One region of the Kocuria salina genome, then DNA from elsewhere that is predicted to be linked to it. Evidence: predicted binding sites of a transcription regulator. Region 1 holds the regulator's gene; the other holds the start of a gene.
What was found. The regulator HrcA, encoded in region 1, represses chaperone genes, less so after heat shock. The targets are predictions, from matches to a motif close to TTNGCACTCGNNNNNNNCGAGTGCNAA.
Positions count from the first base shown of each region.

Region 2: groES (co-chaperone GroES) is a predicted target of HrcA. The motif match lies at 1,276-1,302, and genes of this name have one in related genera.

Region 1 is NZ_SSSF01000009.1:17,955-21,426, forward strand. It holds gene dnaJ (molecular chaperone DnaJ) at 1-632, opposite strand, end outside; gene hrcA (heat-inducible transcriptional repressor HrcA) at 705-1,712, opposite strand; gene E7Z53_RS16015 (DUF3097 domain-containing protein) at 1,887-2,750, shown strand; gene E7Z53_RS16020 (DUF4870 domain-containing protein) at 2,906-3,370, shown strand; gene hemW (radical SAM family heme chaperone HemW) at 3,465-3,472, opposite strand, start outside.
Region 2 is NZ_SSSF01000005.1:18,993-22,464, reverse strand. It holds gene E7Z53_RS10945 (siderophore ABC transporter substrate-binding protein) at 41-1,036, opposite strand; gene groES (co-chaperone GroES) at 1,468-1,764, shown strand; gene groL (chaperonin GroEL) at 1,923-3,472, shown strand, end outside.

The DNA of each region.
Region 1 (3,472 bases):
ACGCGGCCCTCGCCGTAGCACTCGTGGCACGGGTGCTTGATGACGGTGCCGAAGCCCTGGCAGGTGGCGCACGGCGCCGCCGTGACCACGGTCCCGAGGATCGACTGGACCTGGCGCTGCACCTGGCCGGATCCGTGGCAGACGTCGCAGGTCTCGGGCTGGGTGCCCGCCTGGCAGCAGGTGCCGTCGCAGGTGGGACAGACCACGGCGGTGTCCACGGTGATCTTCTTCTCCGTGCCGAAGACCGCGTCCCGGAGGGTGACCCGGACGTTGATCAGGGCGTCCTGGCCCTGGCGGGTGCGGGACGCGGGTCCGCGCCGGCCGGAGCCGGCGCCGCCGGCGCCCTGGAAGAAGGTGTCGAAGATGTCGGCGAAGCCGAACCCCGTGCCGGGGAAGCCCCCGCCGAAGCCGGTGTCGGTGCCGTTCTCGTTGCCGGTCGCATCGTAGACGCGCCGCTTCTCGGGGTCGGAGAGGACGTCGTTGGCGTGGGAGAGGCGCTTGAAGTCCTCGGCGGCCTCCGGGCCGGGGTTGACGTCGGGGTGCAGCCGGCGGGCCTTCTTGCGGTAGGCCTTCTTGATCTCTTCCTGGCTGGCGTCCCGGGACACGCCCAGGGTCTCGTAGTGATCGCTCACCGTGGTCCGTTCTGTCGAGAGGTCTGTGGTGGGTTTCGCTGGTGGGCCCCGGGGGACGGGGCCCGTGGGGGCTCAGCCCCCGAGGATACGGGAGAGGTAGCGGGCGACGGCGCGCACGGCGGCCATCGTGGACGGGTAGTCCATGCGCATGGGGCCCACGACCCCCACCTTGGACTGCGGCCCGTAGCCGGTGGCGACGACGGCGGCCTCGGACAGGGGGCCCTCGGCGTTCTCCGTGCCGATCCGCACGGCCACCCCGCGGGCGTCCTGCTCCATCTCGGAGAGCAGCCGGAGCATCACCACCTGCTCCTCGAGGGCCTCGAGGACCGGGCCGATGCTCAGGTGGAAGTCCCCGGTGGAGCGGGCGAGGTTGGCGGTGCCGGCCATGACCATGCGGTGCTCGGCCCCGCCCGCCGCGAGGGCGCCGACGGCCTCCGCCACGGCGGCGGCGGCCGGCTGCAGCGGCGGGGCCGTGCTCGCGGTCATCACGGCGAGGGCGTCCGGCACCGCGGTCAGGCAGCGCCCGACCACGGCGGCCAGCACCCGGGCGCGCAGCTCGAGCAGCTGGGACTCCTCGAGCGGGGCCCGCAGCACGGCGACGCGCTGCGCCACCCGGCCGTTGGTCGGGATGAGCACCACCAGCACCCGGCCGGCGCCGAGGTCCACGACCTCGACGTGGCGCACGGTGACCCCGGAGGCGTGCGGGTACTGCACGACCGCGACCTGCTGGGTGAGCTGCGCGAGCAGCCGCACGGTGCGCTCCATGACGTCGTCGATGTCCGCGGCGTCGTCCAGCAGCCGCTGGATGGCCCGCCGTTCCGGACCCGAGAGCGGCTTGACGGCCGCGATCTGGTCGACGAACGTGCGGTAGCCCTTGTCCGTGGGGATCCGGCCCGAACTCGTGTGGGGGGCCGTGATCAGGCCCTCCTCCTCGAGCGCGGCCATGTCGTTGCGCACGGTGGCCGAGGAGACGCCGAGCCGGTGCCGGTCCACGAGGGCCTTGGAGCCGACCGGCTCGCGGAAGTGCACGTAGTCCTCCACGATGGCCTGCAGGATCTGCAGTCGTCTCGGATGGTTCACGTCGCTCCTCCCCGGTCCGTCCACGCCCCCGAAGATGCCCTGGCACTCGGGTGGCCACAGTGCCAACGGCGTCCAGTGTAGCCCCCGTGTCCGACGGCCGGTCGCCCCCGCGGTTTGGTACGCTTCCGGCTGATCCGCGCCGGACGCGCGGCACCGCGACCCGGGAGGACGACCATGAGCCACCACGGCTGGGGGCCGCGCAGCCTCGACGACGACGCCCTCGCCCGCCGCCGGCCGGTCTCCGCGGAGGTCCCGGTCGCCCCGGGAATGCTCCTGGAGGACGTCACGACCGGCTGGGTCGGCGCGGTCGTGTCCCTGGAGACCATCGGCGGGATGCGCGTGCTGGGGCTCGAGGACCGGAGGGGGCGGGTCAAGGCGTTCCCCCTGGGACCGGGGTTCCTGCTCGAGGGCGAGCCCGTGGTCGTCGTCGAGCCCCGCCGGGCCCCCGCGGCGCGCAAGCCCTCCCGCACGCGCTCGGGCTCCGTGGCCGTCGAGGGGCTGCGCGCGAGCACCGCGAAGGCCTCCCGGGTGTGGGTCGAGGGCTACCACGACGCCGAACTGGTGGCCAAGGTGTGGGGCCACGACCTGGCGGTCGAGGGCATCGTCGTGGAGCCGCTGCACGGCATCGACGACCTGCCCGCCGCCGTGCGGGAGTTCGGGCCGGGCCCCGGGCGGCGGCTCGGCATCCTCGTCGACCACCTCGTGGCCGGCTCCAAGGAGTCGAGGATCGCCGCTGAGACCATGCGCCTGCCCGGCGCAGCGGGCAACGTCCTGGTGCTGGGCCACCCCTACGTCGACATCTGGCAGGCGGTCAGGCCGCGCACCCTCGGCATCGACGCCTGGCCCGTGGTCCCGCGGGGCACGGACTGGAAGACCGGCACCGCCGCCGCCCTCGGGTGGCCGCACCGCACCCCCGGAGACCTCAGCCGGGCCTGGCAGCACATCCTGTCCCGCGTGGACAGCTACGCCGACCTCGAGCCGTCCCTGCTGGGCCGGGTCGAGGAGCTCATCGACTTCCTCACCGCCCCCGGGGCCTGACCCGGCGCCCCGCGTGCACGGGCAACGCCCAGCAGATCGTCACAAAGGCACACGTGCGCGGGGCGGATCCTCCGCCCTCCGGGCCGCTCGGTAGGATGGTCGTGTCCCACCCACCGTCCGCGGCCCCGCCGCGGTCCCACCGCCGAAGGACATCCGTGCCCGTGCAGACCGACCCCCGACCGAGCCGCGACAACGCCGGGGCCCCGTTCGAGGGCCTCTCCCCCGTGGCCCAGCCGCTGACCGTCACCGAGGACCACCAGTGGGCGACCCTGGCGCACTTCGGCGGCGTCATCGGCTTCCTCCCCTCGTTCCTCGTCCACCGCGTCTTCCGCGGGCGCGGCCCGTTCACGGAGCAGGAGTCGATGGAGGCCATGAACTTCACCCTGCTGCCGACCCTCGTGGTGGTCACCGGGATCCTGCTCGCCCCGGTGCCGTTCATCGGCTGGTTCTTCGCGCTCGCCGCCGCCGCCGCGTGGCTGCTGCTCGCCGTCGGCTCCCTGATCGGCGGGGTCCGGGTCAACCGCGGCGAACCGCACCTCTACCGCTTCAACACCCGGCTCTACGACCGGCTCGTCGAGCGCCTCCTCGAGCGGTCCCGGGGGCGCGCCGCGCGCGGCTGATCCCGGTCCGCGCCGGGGACGTCCCTGACGGACGCATCCGTTCCCGACGGGTGCGTCCGTTCCTCGTGCGGGCGCCCCGGCCGGGGTGCCCCCGTCAGGCGA
Region 2 (3,472 bases), on a different contig from region 1:
GTGGTGGGGCGGACCCCGCCACCGCCGTCCGGACGATGGGTCAGTCCTGCGCGCCCATGGCGTCGGCCAGGGTGTCGAAGAACTCGGTGTAGGTCTGGATGCCCTCGTTGGTGTAGGTGTCCCGGGGCATGTAGACGACCTGGCCCTCCTGCACCGCGGTGACGTTCTGCAGGGCCGCGGCGTTCTCGATGACCTCCTGCGCCGGGGTGTACTCCGGGTCCTCGGCGGAGATCGCGGCGTCGCGGTCCAGCACGAGGATCCAGTCGGGGTTCGAGTCGGCGATCGCCTCCACGGAGATGTCGTCGCCCTGGTGGTCGTCGCTGGCGCCCTCGACCTCGAGGGCCGGTGCGAAGTCGAAGATCTCGAACAGCGGGCCCAGGGTGCGTCCGTTGCCCGGGGCGATGAAGCCGATCTCGCCGCCGGAGACGGTGACGGCCATGACCGTGTCGCCGGGCCGGTAGCCGTCGACGACGCGCTGCATCGCCGCGTCGAAGTCGCCGTTGATCTGCTCGGCCTCGTCCTCGCGGTCGAAGACCTGGCCCAGGACGGAGGTCTGCCGCTTCAGCTCCTCGTCGAAGGGCTCGTCCTCCCGCGGGTCGAGCTCGACGATGGTGGCCTCCGGCACCAGGTCGGCGAAGTCCTCGCGGTAGTCGGCGAAGCGCTGGCCGTTGACGATGAGGTCGGGGTCCGCGGCGACGACGGCCTCGAGGTCGGGCTCGCGGTGGTTGCCGAGGTCGACGACGGACTCGTCGTCGGCGTAGGCGATGGTGTCCGGCATGAGGGCGCGCGGGGCCGCCGCCAGTTCGACGCCCCACTCGGCGAGCGTCTCGAAGGTGCGGTTGTCGGTGGCGACGACGGACGCCGGCGGGGCCTCGACCGTCTGCGTGCCGTAGTTGTCCTCGACCTCGACCGTGGCGGCGGAGGGGGCGGACGACTCCGCGGAGGCGGCCTCGTCGCCCTGGGCCGTGCCGCAGGCGGTGAGGGCGAGGACACCGGCGACGGCCAGGAGGGCAGCCGGGTGCTGGGTGCGGTTCATGGTCTTCCTTCGTGCAGAGGACGCCGGCGTGCTCCGGGGTGGCGGACGCCGGCGGGATCCGATGGGCGCGACGGACCTGCGCACGGATGCGCCGGGACGTCGAGGAGGGCACCGCTGCTCGGCCGAGGTAAGGGTTGCCTTACCGCTCAACCTAGAGGGTCGGGCGGGCGTGAGGCAAATCATTGGCGAACACGGGCGTGACCTAATTCCCGCCGGACGTTCCCGCGGGGGTCGGCGCGCTGGCACTCGCCTTGACCGACTGCCAGCCCGCTCCTACAGTTGGCCTTGGCACTCTCCGGGTGAGGGTGCTAAGGGCCAGGCGATCGACCGGCACCGCGACGACGGTCGGTGCGCCGATCGGCCCGAAGCTCGACGGCGGGCTCCGCCCGCGGTCGCCCACCGTTTTCCACCCCTACAGACAAGGAGAGATCGTGTCGGTCTCCATCAAGCCTCTCGAGGATCGCATCGTCGTCCAGCCGCTCGCCGCTGAGCAGACCACCGCGTCCGGTCTCGTCATCCCGGACACCGCCAAGGAGAAGCCCCAGGAGGGCAAGGTCCTGGCGGTCGGCCCCGGTCGTGTCGACGACTCCGGCAACCGCATCCCGGTCGACGTCCAGGAGGGCGACGTCGTGATCTTCTCGAAGTACGGCGGCACCGAGGTCAAGTACAACGGCGAGGAGTACCTGGTCCTCCCGGCCCGCGACGTGCTCGCCGTCGTCGTCAAGTAGACCGGGCCGCACCGACCCGGCGCAGACCGCGCAGTCCTGACGAAGGGTGCCCGCCGCACGCCCCGCTGTTCCGGCGGGCCCGCGGCGGGCACCCTTCGCCGATCCAGACCCCGAAACCCGCTGGCGACCCCAGCCACCCCAGAAGGAGCTCTTCGCCCATGGCCAAGCAGCTGGCGTTCGACGACGCCGCCCGCAAATCCCTCGAGAACGGCGTCAACAAGCTCGCCGACACCGTCAAGGTCACCCTCGGCCCGCGCGGGCGCAACGTGGTGCTCGACAAGAAGTGGGGCGCCCCCACGATCACCAACGACGGCGTGACCATCGCCCGCGAGGTCGAGCTCGACGACCCGTACGAGAACCTCGGTGCCCAGCTCGCCAAGGAGGTGGCGACCAAGACCAACGACGTCGCCGGCGACGGCACCACCACCGCCACCGTGCTCGCCCAGGCGCTCGTCAAGGAGGGCCTGCGCAACGTGGCCGCCGGCGCCGACCCGCTGAGCCTCAAGCGCGGCATCGAGAAGGCCGTCGAGGCCGTCTCCGAGCGCCTGCTCGAGAACGCCCGCCCGGTGGAGGGCACCAACGTCGCCCACGTGGCGACCATCTCCGCGCAGGACCCGGCGATCGGCGAGCTCATCGCCCGGGCCTTCGAGACCGTCGGCAAGGACGGCGTCATCACGATCGAGGACGGCTCGAGCACCGAGGTGGAGCTCGACGTCACCGAGGGCATGCAGTTCGACAAGGGCTACCTGTCCCCGTCCTTCGTGACCGACGCCGAGCGCCAGGAAGCGGTCATGGAGAACTCCCTGGTGCTGCTGTACCAGGGCAAGATCTCCTCGGTGCCCGAGCTCATGCCCGTGCTGGAGAAGGTCCTCCAGGCCAAGAAGCCGCTGACCATCATCGCGGAGGACGTCGAGGGCGAGGCCCTGTCCACCCTCGTGGTCAACCGGCTGCGCGGCACCCTCGACGTCGTGGCCCTCAAGGCCCCCGGCTTCGGCGACCGCCGCAAGGCGATCATGCAGGACCTCGCCGTCCTCACCGGCGGCCAGCTCATCACCAGCGAGCTGGGCATCAGCCTCGACCAGGTCACCCTGGAGCAGCTGGGCACCGCCCGGCGCGTCACGGTCACCAAGAACACCACCACCCTGGTCGACGGCGGGGGCACCCCGGCCGAGATCCAGGACCGGGTCGCCACGATCCGCGCCGAGGTGGAGCGCACCGACTCCGAGTGGGACCGCGAGAAGCTCCAGGAGCGGCTCGCCCGCCTGGCCGGCGGGGTCTCCGTGATCAAGGTCGGCGCCGCCACCGAGGTCGAGGCCAAGGAGCGCAAGCACCGCATCGAGGACGCCGTCTCCGCGACCCGCGCGGCCCTCGAGGAGGGCATCGTCGCCGGCGGCGGCACCGCCCTCGTGCAGGCCGCGAAGGTCCTCGACGAGTCCGACCTCGGGCTCACCGGGGACGCCGCGACCGCGCTCGGCATCGTCCGCCGCGCGCTGCGGCAGCCGCTGTACTGGATCGCCCAGAACGCCGGTCAGGACGGGGCCGTGGTCGCCTCCCGCGTCGCCGAGCTCGAGGCCGGGCACGGCTACGACGCCGCCACCGGCGAGTACGTCGAGATGGTCGGCGCCGGCATCATCGACCCCGTCAAGGTCACCCGCTCGGCGTTGCAGAACGCCGCGTCCATCGCGGCGCTCGTGCTGACCACCGAGAC